One region of the Variovorax sp. GW823-FHT02B07 genome, then DNA from elsewhere that is predicted to be linked to it. Evidence: riboswitches for the same ligand, from Rfam matches in the RefSeq annotation. Region 1 holds a riboswitch; the other holds the start of a gene.

Region 1 (10,222 bases):
CACACCTTCCAGCCCTTGCGAATACCTCGCGGCCAGCGCACGGCGCTGGTCGTTCCATGCGTCGAGGCGGCCCAGCTTCGCGCGCAGCAGTGCAGCCTGCAATTCGTCCAGGCGAGAGTTCACGCCCGCAACCTCGTGCACGTACTTCTGGCTGGAGCCGTAGTTGCGCAGCATGCGCAGGTTGGCCGCCAGTTCATCGTTGTCGGTCACCACGGCGCCCGCGTCGCCCATCGCGCCGAGATTCTTCGTCGGATAGAAGCTGAACGCAGCCGCATCGCCGAGCGAGCCTGCGCGCTTGCCGTTGTGGGTCGAACCGTGCGCCTGGGCCGCATCCTCCAGGACAAAAAGTCCGAGCGGTCGCGCAATCGCGTTGATGGCATCCATTGCAGCAGGCAGGCCATACAGATGCACCGGCATGATGGCCTTGGTCCTGCTCGTCAGCTTTTCCTTGATCCGGGCCGGGTCCATCAGGTAGGTCGCCGGATCGATTTCGACCGGAACCGGCGTGGCACCGACCATCGAAACCCCCAGCCACGAGGCGATGAATGTCTGCGAAGGAACGATGACCTCGTCACCCGCTTTAATGCCCTGCGCACGCAGGGTCAGCGCCAGCGCATCGAGTCCGTTGCCCACGCCGATGCAGTGCTTGACGCCGCAGTAGGCCGCAAACTCCTTTTCGAAGGCCGCGACCTCAGGGCCCATGATGACGTGGCCACTGTTCATGACCCTCGAAAAGGCCTGCTGAAAATCGTCTGCCAACTCGGCATGGCCAGCATGAATATCAAAAAATGGGGTCATGTTATTTACCTTTTCGTGCCACTGAAATGAAATCTTCGTAGTTTCTGATGTAGTCGGATTCTTCGTACCTCATCGAGGCAAGAACCAGACAGACGGCACCAGAAGAAAAATTGTTCAACTCTCGCCATACCAGGGACTTCATGAAAATCCCTTGGAATGGCCTGTTGCAGGTGACTGTTCTTCTTTCGTATCCGTTGTCGAGAACGACATCAAAACTACCCGCAACAGCAATGATCAATTGCTGCAATTGATGATGTGCATGTCCACCCCGAGATTCGCCCGCGGGAACGTCGTACAAATAATAAACCCGCCGAACATCAAAAGGAATGTGACGCCCTCCTTCGACGAACGTCAAATTTCCTCGCGGATCGGTCAATCGCTCCAGATCGAGTATTTCTACAGCATTGTCCAGCGAAAATTCAGGAGTTTTGGTTTCTTTCATCGGCAGTCCCTTTGCTCTTTTATTCCTTGTCGGAAATTGCAGCAATCACTGCATCTTCATCAACATGGTAGTCATCGTGTACGCTGTAAATGTCATCTCGCACGTATGCGCGCGGCCCTTGCACAATTTTTACCCTGACGCCAGAAACCCGACCGAGGAGCTCCCAAAAATAGAGCTGATGGCTGGGATGATCGGAAGCCAGAACGATCACTTTCGCTCCCGGTTTGCACCAGACCATGTTGGTCATCTGCGCCCCCGTCGGTCCCACAATCACTTCAGCGTCCTGGAAGGCCCGGATTTGCGCCTCGAGATCCAATTCATCGGTGTGCACCACCTCGAATCCAAGTTTCTCGACGCGGGTTTCTATTTCTCGCTGATTCAATAGCTTTCGATAGCTGCCATTGCGTGCTGCAAAAATCTTTCGCCCTCGCGAAAAATCTTTCGTCGCAAAAGCGCGTTGACATCTTTCCACGCCCGCACGAATTCGATTGACATCGAGTCCCGTCTGGCGAGCCATCTCACCGCCATGGTAGGCATCCACAACCGAAGTCATGTCAGAGGGATAGTACATCTGCTTCACGCGATACAAAGTCCCCGACTCCAGCAGGATGACCGGGCGTTGCTCAAGATTGGCCAGCTCAAGCAGCTTCGCGATGTTGGGGTGAAGGCCTTCTGTACAAAGAAAAGGCACATTCAAAGGCACATCAGCCTCTTCCGCCAGCAGCATTCTTGGAAGCGTTTCTGCAATGAAATGAAAGTAATTATTTTCATACTCATGCATGATGTGAAATCCGCACTCTATCCAGGCAGCCTGCCGAGCGTTCACCTCGATGTGCAGATGTCCAGATGCCGCTGAGCGCTTCGCCTTTCCATATTTGATGGCGGCGTCTTCTCTGCACAGGAAATGCGCATTTTCGTCATGCAGCACAAAATTCGTCGGACCGATCAGATAGCGGGTTCCGGCAATGGCGGTCGTGTCATTGACTTCGGCAACAAATCCGACCTTCGGATAATCCGGGGGGCCATCGAGGCCCTCGCAAAACCCGGGCGCAACGCGATGAAGAATCCGTCCCGCACCGCCAGCCTGAGATGCCACTGAAAACACCGAGTCAACCGGCAGATCGACGGAGCAAGGCCGCGCCGCATAGGACGGCGCCAACGCTCCCATGAATTCGGACAAGCCGGGAACAGAATCAAAATGCGCCAGCCGTGCCGGCAAACGCCCCTCCGCCGCACCGAATTTCAAATAGTGCAGCAACGGGCTCAATTGCGTGGCGGCGACATCGGGGTATTCATCCAGATACCACTGCGGATCGAACCTCACGCTGGGCGCGTCCCCTGCACGCTCTCCAATTTCGAGATAGTGGGCCAGCGGGTTCTTTTCCGCCGCACGCAATTCGGGATGGCGATCGAGATACCAGGTGGTATCGAACATGGGATTGGGATTTCCCCTCAGGAATCCCCCTCCCAGATAGTGCTCCCACGGGTTGGCGATCAGTGCACGGTCCGGCAGCCCCTTGAGGTACCAGGCTGCGTCGAAAAGCTCCACCAGCTGCGGCGTCTTGCGCGGCAGCCGCTTGCGAAGCGCCCCTTTTGCGGCGTCCAGCAAGCTCTCTTTCTTTTCCTTGATGGCAGGCGAACTTTTCACGGCTGCGCGGCCCTGATGTCGTCCGGACGACCGATGGCGATCCCCTTGCACAGGCACCCGTACGCGACCAGCCCGTTGAAGTCAGCAAGTTGTCTCATCTGGAATTGGAATATTTTTGAGATGGCCCGCGTGGGAAGGGCTCTGAAGAAAACGCCGCAAACCGGCTGCTGGTCGACTTGTGTTCAGCCGGGAATTTCGGCGCTCAGGAAGGTCGGCGCTGCCGCGTCCTTGGCGGACAGCTTCGGCGCGATGCCCGTGTCAGGCCACTCGATCGCCAACGTGGGGTCGTTCCACGCGATGCAGCGCTCGTGCGCCGGTGCGTAGTAGTCCGTCGTCTTGTACAGAAAATCAGCCGACTCGCTGAGCACCAGGAAGCCGTGCGCGAGACCCGGCGGAACCCACAACTGCCGATGGTTGTCTTCCGACAGTTCACTGCCCACCCATTGCCCGAAGGTCGGCGACGACCGACGGATGTCCACCGCCACGTCGAACACCGCCCCTCGAACCACGCGCACCAGTTTTCCCTGTGGTTGTTGCACCTGGTAATGGAGGCCTCGCAAGACCCCCTTGGTGGAGCGCGAGTGGTTGTCCTGAACGAAGTCGACGCGCTGGCCGACGGCTTCGTCGAAAGCCTTCTGATTGAAGCTCTCGAAGAAAAACCCGCGTGCGTCGCCGAACACCTTGGGTTCGATCAGCAACACGTCGGCGATGGCCGTCTGCGTGACCTTCATGAGCGCACACCTTCGGCCAGCAAATGGCTGAGGTACTTGCCGTAGCCATTCTTCTGCAACGGTGCTGCAAGCTTGGCCAGTTGCTCGTTGTCGATGAACCCATGGCGCCACGCGATCTCTTCGGGGCAAGCGATCTTGAGCCCCTGCCGATGCTCCAGCGTCGCGATGAACTGCCCGGCTTCCAGCAGACTTTCATGCGTACCGGTATCGAGCCAGGCGTAGCCGCGCTGCATGATCTGCACGTTGAGCCGGCCAAGGTCGAGGTACGCCTGATTGACGGCCGTGATCTCGAGCTCGCCTCGTGCACTCGGCTTCACCGCCTTGGCGATGTCGATGACCTGGTTGTCGTAGAAGTACAGGCCCGTCACGGCGTAGTTGCTCTTGGGCTTGAGCGGCTTTTCCTCGATGCTGCTGGCCTTGCCTTGTGCATCGAATGCGACCACGCCATACCGCTCCGGGTCATGCACGTGGTACGCGAACACAGTGGCTCCCGCGTCCTGCGCGTCGGCGCCGCCCAGCAGATGGGCAAAGTCATGCCCATAGAAGATGTTGTCCCCCAACACCAGCGCGCTCGGCGAGTTCCCCACGAACTTGTCGCCGATGATGAATGCCTGCGCCAGGCCATCGGGACTCGGCTGCACCGCGTACTGCAGGTTGATGCCCCATTGGCTGCCGTCACCCAGCAGCTGTTGGAAGCGCGGCGTGTCCTGCGGCGTGCTGATGATGAGGATGTCGCGCATGCCGCCGAGCATCAGGGTGCTCAGCGGGTAATAGATCATGGGCTTGTCGTACACCGGCAGCAGTTGCTTGCTCATGGCGAGCGTGGCCGGGTGCAGGCGGGTGCCGGAGCCACCGGCAAGGATGATGCCTTTGCGTTGCGTCATGGGAGTCTTCTTCTGTGAGGGGCAGGAAAAATCAGTCGGTCAGAGCGTCTCGCGCAGCATGCGTGCCACGCCTTCCTGCCAGGGCGGCAGGCGCAGGCCGAAGGTGGTCTGCAGCTTGGTGGTGTCGAGCCGCGAGTTGTGCGGCCGCTTCGCGGGCGTCGGAAAGGCGCTGGTGGGCACGGCCTCCACGGCCTGCGGGCCGGCCTTGAGTTCGACGCCGGCCTGCTGCGCCATCTCGAGCACGAAGCGCGCGTAGCCGTGCCATGTGGTCTCGCCGCCGGCAATGGCGTGGTACAGCCCCGCCTTGGCCGGGTCTTGCAAGGTGGCGCGGATGGCGTGCGCGGTGATGTCGGCCAGCAACTCAGCCCCGGTGGGGGCGCCGAACTGGTCGTCGATGACCGTGAGCTTGTCGCGCTCCTTGGCCAGGCGCAGCATGGTCTTGGCGAAGTTGCCGCCGCGTGCGGCGTACACCCAGCTGGTGCGAAAGATCAGGTGCTTCGCGCAATGCTGCGCCACCAGCTGCTCGCCTTCGAGCTTGGTCTGGCCGTACACGCTGAGCGGGCCGGTCGCGTCGTCTTCTTTCCAGGGGCGGGTGCCGCTGCCGTCGAAGACGTAGTCGGTGGAGTAATGCACCATTAGCGCGCCGATCTGCTGCGCGGCCTCGGCCACCACGCCGGGCGAGGTGGCGTTGAGCTTGCGCGCGAAGTCGGGCTCGCTCTCGGCCTTGTCGACGGCGGTGTGCGCGGCGGCATTGACGATGACGTCGGGGCGCACCGCCAGCACGGTTGCGGCCAGCTGCTCGGGGCGGCTGAAGTCGGCGTGGAAGTCGGTGCTGTCGAAGTCCAGGGCGACCACTTCGCCGAGCGGCGCGAGGCTGCGCTGCAGCTCCCAGCCGACCTGCCCCCCCTTGCCGAGCAGCAGCAACTTCATGCGGAAGCCTTTGCAGGCGCAGCGTCGTATTGCTTCTCGACCCATTCACGGTACGCGCCGCTTTGCACGTTGCGCACCCACTCGCCGTTCGCGAGGTACCACTGGACGGTCTTGCGGATGCCGGTGTCGAAGGTCTCGGCGGGCTTCCAGCCGAGTTCGCGCTCGAGCTTGCGTGCATCGATGGCGTAGCGACGGTCGTGGCCCGGGCGGTCCGTGACGTAGGTGATCTGTTCCTTGTACGGCTTTCCGTCGGCGCGGGGGCTCAGTTCGTCGAGCAGCGCGCACACGGTGTTGACGATCTCGATGTTGGGCTTCTCGTTCCAGCCGCCGACGTTGTAGGTCTCGCCGAGCTTGCCGGCCTCGAGCACGCGGCGGATGGCGCTGCAGTGGTCCTTCACGTAGAGCCAGTCGCGCACCTGCATGCCGTCGCCGTACACGGGCAGGTTCTTGCCGGCCAGTGCGTTGACGATCATCAGCGGGATCAGCTTCTCGGGGAAGTGGAACGGGCCGTAGTTGTTCGAGCAGTTGGTGGTGACCACCGGCAGGCCGTAGGTGTGGTGCCAGGCGCGCACGAGGTGGTCGCTGGCGGCCTTGCTGGCCGAGTACGGGCTGTTGGGCTCGTACTTGTTCTCTTCGGTGAAGGCCGGGTCGGTCTTGGAGAGCGAGCCATAGACCTCGTCGGTCGACACATGCAGGAAGCGGAAGGCCGCCTTCTGGTCGGCCGGCAGGGCGTTCCAGTAACCGCGCACCGATTCGAGCAGGCGGAAGGTGCCGAGCACATTGGTCTGCACGAAGTCTTCCGGGCCGTGGATCGAGCGATCCACATGCGATTCCGCGGCAAAGTTCACGACGGCGCGGGGTTTGTGCTCGGCCAGGAGGCGATCGAGCAGCGCGCTGTCGCCGATGTCGCCTTGCACGAAGACATGGTTCGCGTTGCCCTTGAGCGACGCGAGGGTCTCGAGGTTGCCCGCGTAGGTCAGCTTGTCGAGGTTCACGACGGGCTCGTTGCCCTGCGCGATCCAGTCGAGCACGAAATTGGCGCCAATGAAGCCTGCGCCGCCGGTAACCAGGATCATGGAGTCCCCTGCATGTAGAAAAAAGTTTGCTTTACCAAAAATCAACATTCAATTATCCCATCGGTGTGAAGTGCCGATGTACAGGGCTTGGCCGGCTTGCGGGGCCCGCCTACAATCGCCAACAATTGCAGGAGAGCGGGCCTCCACGGAGGCCCTACCGAAGGCGCAAACTCCCATAAACGCTCAGGTCGGCCCGACGAAATTCCAGGCAACGCCCAGGAACTTCGGCAAGGGGTCAGTACTGCACTCATCGATACAGCCGTCTGGAGAGCCGCCACGCCATGTGGCGCACCGAAGGAGCAAACCCGCTGCGGGTGCAGCAGGGTGAATCTCTCAGGTACCGAGGACAGGGGGAGCGGCAACTTGGACATCGGTCGTCCGGTTGCTTGCTATTGGTTCAATAGCACTCCACGCCCGCCGTTCAAGCGCTGCAAACTCAAAGGTACTTGCAATGCGTGTGATCGTTCTTGGCGCCGGCCTGCTCGGCGTGACTTCGGCCTACTACCTCCAGCAACTCGGCCACGAGGTGACCGTGATCGACCGGCAGGCCACCCCGGCCGCCGAAACCAGCTTCGCCAACGGCGGCCAGATCTCGGTCAGCCATGCCGAGCCGTGGGCCAATCCGAGCGCGCCGCTGAAGGTGCTGCAATGGCTCGGCAAGGAAGATGCGCCGCTGCTCTTTCGCATCCGCGCCGACATGCGCCAGTGGCTCTGGGGCCTGCAGTTTTTGCGCGAATGCACCCCCGCGCGCACCCGCCACAACATCGAACAGATCGTGCGTCTCGGTACATACAGCCGGGAAATGTTGCAGCAATTGCGTCGAGACACGGGCCTGAACTATGACCAGCGCACGCAAGGCATCCTGCACTTCTATACGACGCAAAAAGAATTCGACGGCGCCCTCGCGCCCGCCGAGCAGATGCGTGCCCTGGGCTGCGAACGCTTGGTCATCTCGGCCGACGAGGCCATCAAGATCGAACCCGCCCTCGCCCACATCCGCCCCCAACTCGCCGGCGCCACCTACACCGCCGAAGACGAATCGGGCGACGCCAACCGCTTCGCGCGCGAGCTCGTGAAGCTGGCCGAAGCGGCCGGCGTGAAGTTCCTCATGAGCCACACGGTGACCGCGCTGCGCGAAGCCGGCGGCAGCATCGACCACGTCGAGGCGACCGACAACGAAGGCCGCTTCCAGCGCATCCGCGGCGATGCCTTCGTGCTCGCGATGGGTTCGCTGAGTCCGTTGTACGCCGCGCCGCTGGGCATCCGCCTGCCGATCTACCCGGCCAAGGGCTACTCGGTGACGCTCCCCGTCAAGGACGCATCGAAGGCACACCAGGTCTCGCTCACCGACGACGAATACAAGCTAGTGTTCTCGCGCTACACCTCCGAGTCGGGCGACCGCCTGCGCATCGCCGGCACGGCCGAGCTCAACGGCTACGACCGCGACCTGAACCGCGTGCGCTGCGAAGCCATCGTGCGGCGCGTCGAAGAGCTCTTCCCTGGCGCCGGTGACACCGAGCGCGCGCAGTTCTGGACCGGCCTGCGCCCGGCCACGCCGAGCAACGTGCCGCTGATCGGCAAGACCAAACTGCCGAACCTGTTCCTCAACACCGGCCACGGCACGCTCGGCTGGACGCACGCCTGCGGCTCGGGCAAGTCGATCGCGCGCATCGTGAGCGGGCTGGCGCCCGAGGTCGATTTCGCGTTCGCCGGCATGCCGGCGCCCGCGCCGCGCGCCGTGCAGCCCGCACTGGGCTGACACGCCCCCCCACCCTCGGGTCACGCCTTGAACGTGACCCAGGGCTTGAGCCGCACGGCGCAGCGGATGAGCCCCGCGCTTTCCTGCGCCTCGATCACCGCGCCGATCGGCTTGTAGGCCTGCGGCGCCTCTTCGATGCGGCGCTCTTCGCGCAGCGTCACGCATTGCCAGCTGGCATCGGCGTCGTCGGGTGCGGGCCGCATCGCGCGCACTTCCTGCCGCCGCATCCGCCGGCCGGCACCATGGCTGCACGACCACAGCCAGTCTTCATGCCCCAGCCCGGTCGCAAGGTACGAGTGATCGCCCATCGACCCGGGAATCAGCGCCAGATCGCCCGCGTGCGCCGGCGTCGCGCCCTTGCGGTGGATGTTCATCCCGTGCTCGCGCAGCACCACGTTGTGCGGCACGTCGACCACCAGCGTCGACGCCGTGGCGCCCAGCAGTTCGGCGAAGTCCTTGCGCACCAGCTCGGCCAGCACGACGCGGTTGGCCCACGCATAGCGCGCGGCCACGCCCATGGCCTCGAGGTACTCCTGCGCCAACGGCCCGGCCAGGCCGTACAGACCGCTCTTCGAATGACGCAGGCCCTGCGGCCACTCGGCCCGCGCGCGGTCCATCCAGCGGCCGCCGACATGGAACCCGATGTCGCGCGAGCCGCTGTGGATCATCACCACGACCTCGCCCGCCTTGAGCCCCGCGCGGTAGGCCGCGTGCCGGTCCATCACCTGGTCGACCACCTGCAGCTCGACGAAGTGGTTGCCGCTGCCCGGCGTGCCGAGGCACGGGTCGCGGAACACCTCGTGGCGCGCGCCGGTGTAGGCCGGCGGTGCGTGCCGCGACTGCCCGCCGAAGCTCGCCAGGCCGATGCACGCGCCGATCTCGGCCTGCAGCCGGTCGCGGTCGCAGGCCGCCCAGAGCCCGTCGTTGCGCACGGCGTCCAGGAACGCGGCCGGCCCTTCGTCGAACAGCGCGCGAAACGCCGCCGTGTGCACCGGCACGTCGCGCCCGTTGTCGAGCAGGCTGCGCGTGAGCCGCGCGAGCAGCTGCGTCTTGTGCGGCGCCACCTGGTCCAGCGTGAGGCCGGTGGTCAGCAGGCGCATGCCGCAGTTGATGTCGGTGCCGACCGCGGCGGGAATCACGAAGTCGCCATCGGTCGCGACTACGCTGCCCACCGGCGCGACCGAGCCCGGATGAAAGTCCGGCGTCGCGCAGGCCTTGCACACGCCGTGCGCGCCGTCGGGCGAGCGCACGCTGGCGAAGGCCAGCAGCTGGTTCACGGCTCTTTCTTCCAGCGGCAGGCTCTGCGGCAGAAGCACGGTCGCCTGCGCGGCTTCGTTGCGCAGGTGATAGATGCCGTCGCGGTAGTCGACGGCGATGTGGGCGCGCGAAAAGGCGCGCTGGAGTCTCGAAAAATGACTGTGGGTAGGGCTGCCCATGGCTGCAATTCCATTCGGGGAAACCGTGTCGGTTTCCGGGCCCCGTCACATCGCGTGGCGGGGCGAAAGAGATCGACCGCGTGCCTCGGGGCGCGCGGATCACTCTTTCTTGCAGCAGCAGAGATTCAAGAAAGCGGGCGGATTCTAGCGACGCGAAGCGCCTGCGAAAACAACGCGCAGGCGCGCGCGTCGTTTTTTCCCGTCAGTCAGCCAGTCAGTCCGGCGCGGTGAACACCGTCAGCACGCCGGTGTAGCCGTACAGGTGGTGGCGCGCGATCTCGCCGGCGGCGAAGAAGCCGACCAGCGGCACGTCGCCCAGCGCATGCCGCACGATCTGCAGTTCGGCGCCCGGCGCACCGAAGTGCGGGCCGCCGCGCCCCGAGCAGCTCACGTACACCGCGCCCGCGATGCGCCGCGCCGGATGCGGCGCGGCCTCGGCCTCGCCGGCCGCCACGGCGCGCGCGGTGGCCAGCGTCTGTTCTTCGGGCTCGAGCTCTTCGCGGATCTCGGCGCAGATG
Region 2 (10,222 bases), on a different contig from region 1:
TGCGCATCACGCGCGACCTGCACGGCAGCACCTTCCAGGGCGCCGCGGCGCTCACCGCCTTCACCGCCGCAGGGGCCGTGGGCACGCTGGCCGGCGGCTGGCTCGGCGACCGCATCGGGCGCATGGGCACGATCCGCTGCGGCTACCTGCTCGCGCTGCCGGCCATGGCGGGCCTCGTGCTCGCCTCCACGCCCGGCGCGGCGCTGGCCTGCACGGCGTGGCTCGGCATGAGCATGTTCCTGCCCTTCGCCGCGCAGGTGACGCTCGCGCAGGACTACCTGCCGCGCAACCCGGCGACCGCCAGCGGCATCACGCTCGGCCTCGCGCTTTCGGTCGGCGGGCTGGTGTCGCCGCTGTTCGGCCTGCTGTCCGATGCACGCGGACTCGGCGTGACGCTCACGGTGGTGCTGTGCGTGCTGTGCGTGGCGACCGTGCTGGCCTTGCGGCTGCGCAACCGCACGGTGCAGGTGATGGCGGGCGAGGCTGCGGCGGCCTGAGTTGAGTTCCTTTCCCGCGCAACGGCAGCGCCCACCGTGCACAGGGCACTGGGTGCTTCCCGCAGCGAAATCAAGGAGGAGCCGAAGGCGGGGGACATTCGCGGAGGGAAGTACCCGGTGTCCTGTGCACACGCCCTGATCCACGAACCACCGAAATCCGTGGGCGATTCAACGCCGCACGCGCTCTCTTTCACTGCCAGAATCGACGCAAGCTTCGACGTCGAGCCTGACAGACAAGAAGAAGGAAAGAGAAGGACGCCATGCACCGAATCGTCGCCCAGGGCAGCAGCCTTGTCGCTGCCGGCTTGCTGGCCACCGCCGGTATCGCGGCCACGCCGGCCACCGCACCCGTTGCGCCCGTTGCAGCCGTTGCACCAGCAGCCGCCCCCGCCAACCCCACCAATCCCGTCACCCACCTCGCCGAAGTGGAAAGCGCCGTGCGCACCTGGGCCGCCGCCTGGTCCGCACGCGACGTGGAGCGCTACCTCGCCGCCTACGCGAGCGACTTCACCCCCGCGCGCGGCCAGACCCGCGAGCGCTGGGAGGCCGACCGGCGCGCCCGCATCACGGGCAAGTCGCGCATCAGCGTGGGCATCGAGGGGCTGGTGATCAGCGTTCAGGGCACCTCGGCCAGCGCGCAGTTCCGGCAGGTCTACAGCGCCGACGCGCTCACCGAAACCGACCGCAAGACCCTCGAGCTGCAGCGCGTGGGCACGCGCTGGCTGATCCGCAAGGAGAGCGCGGGCAACTGACGCGCACCCCCTTGTCCCTGTAAGGCAAATGGTTCACGAAGATGTCACCACTTGCAACGATGCTGCAGCCTTCGACCTCCGAAAGCTGTGGCCGCCATGTTCCCCACCAAGACCGAGAAGGCACGCGACGAACTCCAGGCCGGGCAGCGCACGCTCAGCCAGCGTGAGCGCGCCCTGCTGCTCATGGCCGACGGCCGGCGCTCGCTGACCGACTTCAGCCCGCTGTTCCCCAGCCGCGTCGAGGCCGAACAGGCGATCCACGGGCTGATGCAGCGGGGCTATCTGCAAGACGCGCGACCGGTCGCGCCGCCTCCCGCACCGGCCCCCACGCCCGTCCCCGCCGCCGAGCCGATCCAGGTCGCCACCTCGGCCGACAGCTTCGACGGCAAGCGCTCGCTGGCCACCACGCGCATGTTCCTGTTCGACATCTGCGAGCGCATGTTCGTGCGCCGCGACCCGCGCTTCGCCAACCAGATGCGCGACGCCCTGCGCGAGGCCCGCGACCGCGAGGCCATGCTGACCATCGCCGCGCTGATGCTCTCCGAGATCGAGAAGGCCGCCGGCCCCGAGCGCGCCGACTCGCTGCGCGAGCGCATCGACAAGCTGCTGCCGCCGGCGGAAACCGTGCACTGAGGCTCGAATCCCCGGCCCGCGCCCCCCTACGTAAGGTTGCATGAAGCGCATTGCATAAAAGCCAAACCAAGGTCATCGAACGCTCCATGTGAGCTGCTCCGATCAGTGCGTCGATACGCAATTGCCCTTCGACTACGGCAGCGCACCTGGCCTAAACTGCGCCATGCAGTTTGAAAAAGAAGAACTCGAAACCGGGGCGCTTCGGCAATTTTCGGAAGCACTTTCCTCCGAGCTAGGAGCGTCTCGCTTTCATTTCAAGGAACTGCGGAAACCTCCCGAACCAGACGCTTATTGTGAGCTCGACGGAGAAGCTGTCTACGTCGAGGTCGGTCACGTGTATGGCACAACATCCGATGTAAAACAGCTTCTTGGACGAACGGGCTCGTTAGCACCCTCGCAAGAGGAGAGGATGACATCCGCAATGGTTCCATTGGATATCCGCGTACTGACCCCGTTAAACCGTCTTTTGGCGGATAAAGCAATCAAGAGGTATCGCGCGTCTAGAGTCTGGCTTTTGATTCGCTCGGCCTTCCCCTTGTGGGACTTCTGCGATTTCCAAGAACAGCGGTCCCGGATCTTGGTCCCGGCCGAACACCCCTTTGAGCAAATCTGGCTGCTATGCGGAGCACAAGCCTCGTCCGGAATATTGCGTCTTGCGTAGCTTGCATCCGGCTCAAAATTCGATGTTCCAGGCCTTCAGCTGGTTCATCAATCGAATGAGTTTTCAGCCCTTCTGGAGAGAGTATGAGCATTGCCCTGTTCCTTGACCTCACAGGCTTATTTTTTGGCTTGGCTAGTGGTTTTTCGTTTAGCTATGGCGTTCTAGCGATGAAGAGAGAATCGCTTCAAATTATTGCCAGCTCCTTCTACGACGGGGGGCAGCAACAGGCGGCGGAACTCGGGCAGCAGAAAGCAGACTTTGGTTATGGCGCCGGCTTTCTTTGCATTTCCTTCTTCCTTCAATTACTTGCGAAGTTAGACCCTGTCCTACCTCAGGCGCGGTGGCCAAACTATTGGCTAGGTCTCATCGTCAGCGTGGTTGTCGTTGCTCTGGTGGTAATTGCATGCATCCCTTCCTGGAAAAAAGCTAGATCAGCGGCCATCGGCGCCGCCGAAAAAATGAACAGCTAGCTCTGACTGACTTCGTCGCGAGGACGTTCGATCAGACCCTGACCCCGCACGATCCACTACACTCGCCGGGTCAGGAGAGAGCCCCGCGCGACGGGGCCGCCGAAGGCGCAGGGGTTCCCCGAACGCTCAGGCAAAAGGACTGACAAGACGCCGGCAACCACCGGCGTTTCCTTGCTGGAGAGAGGCCGTGGCATTGCATGCGGCCCACCGAAGGAGCAAACCCCGATCGTGGGGCGAATCTCTCAGGTAAAGCGGACAGCAGGGGTGGCCCGTGGCGTTGCAGCCATGGATTTCGACTGCCCCTTTGGAGTGCCCCGTGGCCGCTTCCTCCGCTTCCGCTTCTTCGGATACTCAACTTCTCAAGACCCCGCTGTACGACCTCCACGTCGAGTTGGGCGCCCGCATGGTGCCCTTCGCCGGCTATTCGATGCCGGTCCAGTACCCCGCCGGCCTCATGGCCGAGCACAAGCACACGCGCGATGCGGCCGGCCTGTTCGACATCTCGCACATGGGCCAGCTGCGCCTGGTCGGCCCCGACGCCGCCGCCGCCTTCGAAACCCTGATGCCCGTCGATGTGGTCGATCTGCCCGCCGGCAAGCAGCGCTACGGCCTGCTGCTGAACGACGAGGGCGGCATCCTCGACGACCTGATGTTCTTCAACGAAGGCAATGGCTCGCTCTTCGTGATCGTGAACGGCGCCTGCAAGGTGGCCGACATCGCCCACATCCAGGCCAGGATCGGCGCTCGCTGCGAAGTGCAGCCCCTGCCCGACCATGCCCTGCTCGCACTGCAGGGCCCGCAGGCCGCGGCCACGCTGGCGCGCCTGTCGCCCGGCATCGAGCGCTTCGTGTTCATGACCGGCGGCGCGGTGCAGATCGGCGGCATCGCCGCCTTCGTCACCCGCAGCGGCTACACCGGCGAAGACGGCTTCGAGATCTCGGTGGCCGCAAAGGACGCCGACGCCCTCGCCCGCCTGCTGCTGGCCCAGCCCGAAGTGAAGCCCGTCGGCCTGGGCGCGCGCAACTCGCTGCGGCTCGAAGCCGGCCTGTGCCTGTACGGCAACGACATCGACACCACCACCACCCCGGTCGAAGCCTCCCTCAACTGGGCGATCCAGAAGGTGCGCCGCGCCGGCGGTGCGCGCGAAGGCGGCTTTCCGGGCGCGGCCAAGGTGCTGGCCCAGCTCGCCGCCGTCGCCTCGGGCGCGGCCGGCCACACCGACCACAAGACGCTCACGCGCAAGCGCGTCGGCCTCGTGGCACTGGAACGCATCCCGGTGCGCGACGGTACGCTGCTGCAGTCGCTCGAAGGCCACGACATCGGCGCCGTCACCAGCGGCCTGCTCGGCCCCACGGCCGACCGCTGCGTGGCCATGGGCTACGTGGCCGCCGCCTTCGCCGAACCCGGCACGCGCGTGCAGGCCATCGTGCGCGGCAAGCCGGTGCCGATGGAAGTCTCGACCATGCCTTTCGTGCCGACGCGCTACTACCGCGGCTGACCGACACTGAACCCCGCAGACCCGGCTAGGCTCTGCACCCCGATTCCATTTTTTCCACGAGGAGTTTTTTCATGAGCATCAAATACACCAAGGACCACGAATGGGTGGCGGCCGAAGGCGGCGCCGCCACCGTCGGCATCACCGTGCATGCGCAGGACGCGCTGGGCGACGTGGTGTTCGTCGACCTGCCTGAAGTGGGCAAGACCTTCGCGCAGGGCGAGGTCGCCGGTGTGGTCGAGTCGGTGAAGGCCGCCGCCGATGTGTTCATGCCCGTGTCGGGCGAGATCACCGAAGTCAACGAAGCGCTGCGCGCCGACCCGTCGCTGGCCAACAGCGACCCGCTGGCCGCCGGCTGGTTCTTCAAGGTCAAGCTGAGCGAGCCCGCGCAGCTCGACGCCCTGCTCGACGCCGCCAGCTACGACAAGTTCGCCGCCGAATCCTGATCCGCTGAACAGCAGCTTCTTCGCACCTTCGTTCCTTCTCCCCCGAGCCTTCACCGCCATGCCGATTCCCGCCCTTCCCTCTTTGCAAGAACTAGAGAACGCCGAAGAATTCCTCGCCCGCCACATCGGCATCGATGCGGCGGACGAGGCGCGCATGCTGCCGGTGATCGGCTCGGAGACGCGCGCGGAGCTCATCGACGGCATCGTGCCCGCGGCCATCCGCCGCGCCCGGCCGATGCGCCTGCCCGCGCCGGTCACCGAGGCCGACGCGCTGGCCGAGCTGAAGGCGCTGGCGTCGAAGAACAAGGTGTTCAAGAGCTTCATCGGCCAGGGCTATTACGGCACGCACACGCCAGGCGTGATCCTGCGCAACATCCTGGAGAACCCCGCCTGGTACACCGCCTACACGCCCTACCAGGCCGAGATCTCGCAGGGCCGCATGGAAGCCCTGCTCAACTTCCAGACGATGGTGTGCGACCTCACGGGCATGGCCATCGCCAACGCCTCGATGCTCGACGAAGCCACGGCCGCCGCCGAGGCGATGACGCTCGCCAAGCGCAGCGTGAAAAGCAAGAGCAACGTGTTCCTCGTGTCGGGCGACTGCCATCCGCAGACCATCGAAGTCATCAAGACGCGCGCCGCGCCGCTGGGCATCGAGGTCAAGGTGAGCACCGTGTCGGAAACGCTGCCGCACCTGATGGTGAGCGGCGAGTTCTTCGGCGTGCTCGCGCAGTACCCCGCCACCACCGGCCACGTGCACGACCTGCGCCCGCTCGCGGGCCACGCGCACCAGTGCGACGCCGCCTTCATCGTCGCGGCCGACCTGCTGGCGCTCACGCTGCTGGTCGCCCCCGGCGAGTTCGATGCCGACATCGTCTGCGGCACCACGCAGCGCCTCGGCATGCCGCTGTGCAACGGCGGCCCGCACGCCGCCTACCTGGCCTGCCGCGATTCGTTCAAGCGCTCGCTGCCCGGCCGCCTCGTCGGCGTGAGCGTCGACACGCACGGCCAGCCGGCCTACCGCCTTGCGCTGCAGACGCGCGAACAGCACATCCGCCGCGAGAAGGCCACCTCGAACATCTGCACCGCGCAGGTGCTGCCGGCCGTGGTCGCCAGCATGTACGCCGTGTACCACGGCCCCGACGGCCTCACGCGCATCGCGCAGCGCGTGGCCGTGCTCACCGCCATCCTCGCCAAGGGCCTGTCGCAGATGGGCCGCGAGCCGGTGAACACCACCGCCTTCGACTCACTGACGATCCGCACCGGCGACGACACGGCCGCGATCATCGAACGCGCGCAGGCCGGCGGCGTCAACCTGCGCCAGCGCCTGCAACAGCACCTGGGCATCTCGCTGGACGAAACCACCACGCGCGCCGACATCGAAACCCTGTGGGCGCTGTTCGTGCCCGCCGGCACCGCGATGCCGCGCTTCGACGAGCTGGCCGCCAACACCACGCCGCTGATTCCCGAGGACCTGCGCCGCACCAGCGCCTTCCTCACGCACCCGGTGTTCAACACCCACAAGAGCGAAACGGCGATGCTGCGCTACATCCGCAGCCTGTCGGACAAGGACCTCGCGCTCGACCGCAGCATGATCCCGCTGGGCAGCTGCACCATGAAGCTCAACGCGACCAGCGAGATGATCCCCATCACCTGGCCCGAGTTCGCGAACATCCACCCCTTCGCGCCCGCCGACCAGCTGCAGGGCTACGCCCAGCTCGACGCGCAGCTGCGCGCCTGGCTGTGCGAGGCCACCGGCTACGCGGGCATCAGCCTGCAGCCCAACGCGGGCTCGCAGGGCGAGTACGCGGGCCTGCTGGCCATCAAGTCCTTCCATGAAGCCAAGGGCCAGGGCCACCGCAACATCTGCCTGATTCCCTCGTCGGCGCACGGCACCAACCCGGCCAGCGCCCAGATGGTGGGCCTGCAGGTGGTGGTGACGGCCTGCGACGCACAGGGCAACGTCGACATGGACGACCTCAAGCGCGCCTGCGAGAAGCACAACGCCCACCTGGCCGCCGTGATGATCACCTACCCCAGCACGCACGGCGTGTTCGAGACGCGCGTGAAGGAACTGTGCGAGCTCGTGCATGAGCACGGCGGCCGCGTGTACGTCGATGGCGCCAACATGAACGCGCTGGTCGGCGTGGCCGCGCCGGGCGAGTTCGGCGGCGACGTGAGCCACCTGAACCTGCACAAGACCTTCTGCATCCCGCACGGCGGCGGCGGCCCGGGCGTGGGCCCGGTCTGCGTGGTCGAAGACCTCGTGCCCTACCTGCCGGGCCATGCCACGGCCGGCGTGCCCTCGAACGGCGTGGGCGCCGTGTCGGCCGCGCCGCTGGGCAACGCAGCCGTGCTGCCGATCAGCTGGATGTACTGCCGCATGATGGGCGCCAAGGGCCTGCAGGCCGCGACCGAGACGGCCATCCTGAGCGCCAACTACATCAGCGCGCGCCTGAAGGACCACTACCCCACGCTGTACGCGAGCCCCAACGGCCACGTCGCGCACGAGTGCATCCTGGACCTGCGCCCGCTGAAGGACACCAGCGGCGTCACCGCCGAAGACGTGGCCAAGCGCCTCATCGACTACGGCTTCCACGCGCCCACGCTGAGCTTCCCCGTGCCCGGCACGCTGATGGTGGAGCCCACCGAAAGCGAACCGCTGGCCGAGCTCGACCGTTTCGTCGACGCGATGATCGCCATCCGCGGCGAGATCCGCCGCGTCGAAGAAGGCGTCTGGTCGAAGGACGACAACCCGCTCAAGCACGCGCCGCACACCGCCGCCAGCCTGCTTGGCACGGAGTGGAGCCACCCGTACTCGCGCGAACTGGGCGCGTTCCCGCTGGCCGAACTCAAGCAGGCCAAGTACTGGCCGCCGATCGGGCGCGTCGACAACGTCTACGGCGACCGCAACCTGTTCTGCAGCTGCGTGCCGGTGGGCGAGTACCAGGAAACCGAAGAGGCCTGATGAAAGCGCGGCGGCGCAAGCCGCCCGCCGCTCAGCCTTCGCGGCGGTACATCGCCCACTTCACGGTGAGCAGGTCCGCGGCGATCTTCGCGGCGTTCACGCCCGCGTAGGTTTCGGACGGATCGAACGCGAAGGCCGCCTGGTAGCGCTTGATGTGCGCATAGTCCCGGTCGAAGGTCATCGGGCCCATGAGTTCGGTCGGGTCGGTGCCGGCGGGAAGCGCCAGGAATTTCCCGGGGTCGGTGGTGCTCTGGTAAAGATCGACGCTCATCAGGTTCATGGCTTGCCCTCGAAGTCGTAGGCGCAAATCATCTCGGCCCTTCGCGCCGCATGCAATCGGCCCGCGCCTACAGGGCGTGCAGGCGGGGCGCTGTCAGTGCATCACGCCTCAGGGCTGCTTCTTCTTCGCGATCTCGCCGGTGGCGATCTGCGCGCGCAGCCCGCGCAGGCTGGCCTTCATCTTGCGCTCGTTCTCGGGCCCCATGCGCACCAGGATCTTCTGGCCGGCCGAGAGCGATTCGAGCTTCGGATCGGCGTATTCGTAGCGCACCCAGGGCCGCTGCGAGGGAATGTCGCCCTTCACCTCGACCAGCTTCACCTGCACCGGCCCCGTGGGCTCGGGCGCCTGCAGCAGGTGGTCGATCACGGCGATGAAGCGGTCGTTGAAATAGCGGCCCGGATAGCCCAGCTCTTCGTACGCCTGCTGGAACAGCGGGTACAGCCGCGCATACACCGCCGCCGCCTTGGCCGGATCGACCGCCCCGGCCAGCATCACGATGCCGTTGTAGCGCGCGGCGTTGTTCGCCGCGATGGTCTGCACGCCGCCCTGCTGCGGCCCCTCGGTGATGAAGCGCTGCGGCGCGGGCTGCACGGGCCACTTGCTGGCGGGCGCCTGCTCGCGCGGCAGGTTGTCGACGGTGGCGACGAAGCGCCGCACCACGCCGTCGGACTGCAGGTAGGCCGCCACGGCCTTGCCGCCCAGCAGCTCGGTGAGCGCCTTCATCACGCGCGCATCGGAACTGGCCAGCGCGGGCAGCGCGGCATCGGGCGGGGCCAGCGCCTCGACCGGGTTCTGCGGGCCCTTCGGCTCTTCGGCCTTGGGCGGCTCGGGGGGCGCGTCGTTCGGGGCGACGGCCACGGGCGCGGTCGGCAGCGGCGCCAGTTGCTGCTGCTGGTACCAGCGCCAGCCGAAATAAGCCGCCACCAGCACGACCAGCGCCAGGCCGACGATGGTGCCCATCGGTGCTTCCTTGCGGGGTCGGAATTCGGGGGTGTCGCGGGGGGAGTCGGCGTCGGACATGGGCGGTTTCCTTTTGCGGGATGGCAGTGGGGAGACGAAAGGCAATGGTGCACCAGGATGGCCTGCACGGCCCGCACGATCGCCACGTTCTCGTAACCCCCTGTGACGCCCCACCCGCGCCGAAGTTCAGTCGCTCAGCCCGTCACGCGCCGCCAATGCGCACCACATGCGCCTCGCGCGGATCGACGCGGCCCGCGTGCAGGTCGGCAATCACCGCCTGCGCATGCGCGAAGCCGCGGCCCTGGGCCAGCGTCATCCAGCGGTTGCCCGGGCGGCTGAGCTCGGCGATGAAGCGGCCCTGCGCATCGTTGAAGCGGCGGTTGACCTCCTGCGGCCCCCAGTCGGCATTGCGCTTGCGGATCTGCACGGGCGCGAAGTAGAGCTTCGGCGTGGGGCCGGGCAGCGCGCTGGTGTCGCCGAGGAATTCGGTCTTCTGCGCCGAGCCCGCATAGCAGTCGTACACCAGCGATTCGCCGAAGTGGTGGTGCACGGTGGCGCGCAGCGCGTCGTGGCCCGCGAAGTCGACGTACAGCGTGGGCACGTCGGCCGCGAGCGTGGCGATCTCGCCGTAGGCCACCGTGCGGTCGTAGCAGCCCAGCGCCTCGACGAAGGCGCGGTTGCCTTCGGAGGTGGCCGCGATCAGCTGCAGGCCCTCGCGGCGGCCGAGGCAGAAGGCCGTGCCGAACGCCGTCTTGCTCGATGCGCTCGACACCACGACCTGCGTCGCGCCGAAGAAGGCGTTGTCTTCGAGAAAGTCGGCCAGCATGAACGAGGTGATGAACAGCGGACGCACCAGCATCTGGTAGTCCTCCAGCGCGGCGACGTAGCCCGCGTCGTGGCTGCAGCGCATGTACTGGTTGTAGGCCGACACCAGCTCGCTGCGGTGCGCCGCGCCGTCGTAGAAGCCGCGCGGCGTCACGCGCACCGGCTGCATGCGCAGGTGGCTCGCGATGGGAAAGTAGCCGTAGAAGCGCTCGCCCACCGCCACGCCTTCGACATT

The links. Region 1 has a riboswitch for glycine ahead of AC1RGU_RS20945 (D-amino acid dehydrogenase). Riboswitches for the same ligand answer to the same signal wherever they lie in the genome.
Region 2: it holds a riboswitch for glycine, as region 1 does, so the genes downstream of both, gcvT (glycine cleavage system aminomethyltransferase GcvT) here and AC1RGU_RS20945 (D-amino acid dehydrogenase) in region 1, are expected to answer to the same signal.

Annotation. Positions count from the first base shown of each region.
Region 1 covers NZ_JBXAJX010000004.1:28,213-38,434, reverse strand. Annotated here, with positions in the region: gene AC1RGU_RS20980 (DegT/DnrJ/EryC1/StrS family aminotransferase) at 1-798, opposite strand, end outside; gene AC1RGU_RS20975 (sugar 3,4-ketoisomerase) at 800-1,240, opposite strand; gene AC1RGU_RS20970 (glycosyltransferase family 61 protein) at 1,260-2,888, opposite strand; gene rfbC (dTDP-4-dehydrorhamnose 3,5-epimerase) at 3,071-3,619, opposite strand; gene rfbA (glucose-1-phosphate thymidylyltransferase RfbA) at 3,616-4,503, opposite strand; gene rfbD (dTDP-4-dehydrorhamnose reductase) at 4,543-5,433, opposite strand; gene rfbB (dTDP-glucose 4,6-dehydratase) at 5,430-6,509, opposite strand; glycine riboswitch at 6,628-6,718, shown strand; glycine riboswitch at 6,763-6,869, shown strand; gene AC1RGU_RS20945 (D-amino acid dehydrogenase) at 6,961-8,268, shown strand; gene AC1RGU_RS20940 (RtcB family protein) at 8,289-9,704, opposite strand; gene AC1RGU_RS20935 (FIST signal transduction protein) at 9,919-10,222, opposite strand, start outside.
Region 2 covers NZ_JBXAJX010000001.1:1,426,795-1,437,016, reverse strand. Annotated here, with positions in the region: gene AC1RGU_RS06775 (MFS transporter) at 1-497, shown strand, start outside; gene AC1RGU_RS06770 (L,D-transpeptidase Cds6 family protein) at 758-1,249, shown strand; gene AC1RGU_RS06765 (hypothetical protein) at 1,346-1,882, shown strand; gene AC1RGU_RS06760 (hypothetical protein) at 2,046-2,543, shown strand; gene AC1RGU_RS06755 (hypothetical protein) at 2,627-3,013, shown strand; glycine riboswitch at 3,075-3,165, shown strand; glycine riboswitch at 3,178-3,282, shown strand; gene gcvT (glycine cleavage system aminomethyltransferase GcvT) at 3,330-4,511, shown strand; gene gcvH (glycine cleavage system protein GcvH) at 4,583-4,954, shown strand; gene gcvP (aminomethyl-transferring glycine dehydrogenase) at 5,013-7,922, shown strand; gene AC1RGU_RS06735 (hypothetical protein) at 7,954-8,202, opposite strand; gene AC1RGU_RS06730 (DUF3014 domain-containing protein) at 8,311-9,222, opposite strand; gene AC1RGU_RS06725 (DUF2855 family protein) at 9,365-10,222, opposite strand, start outside.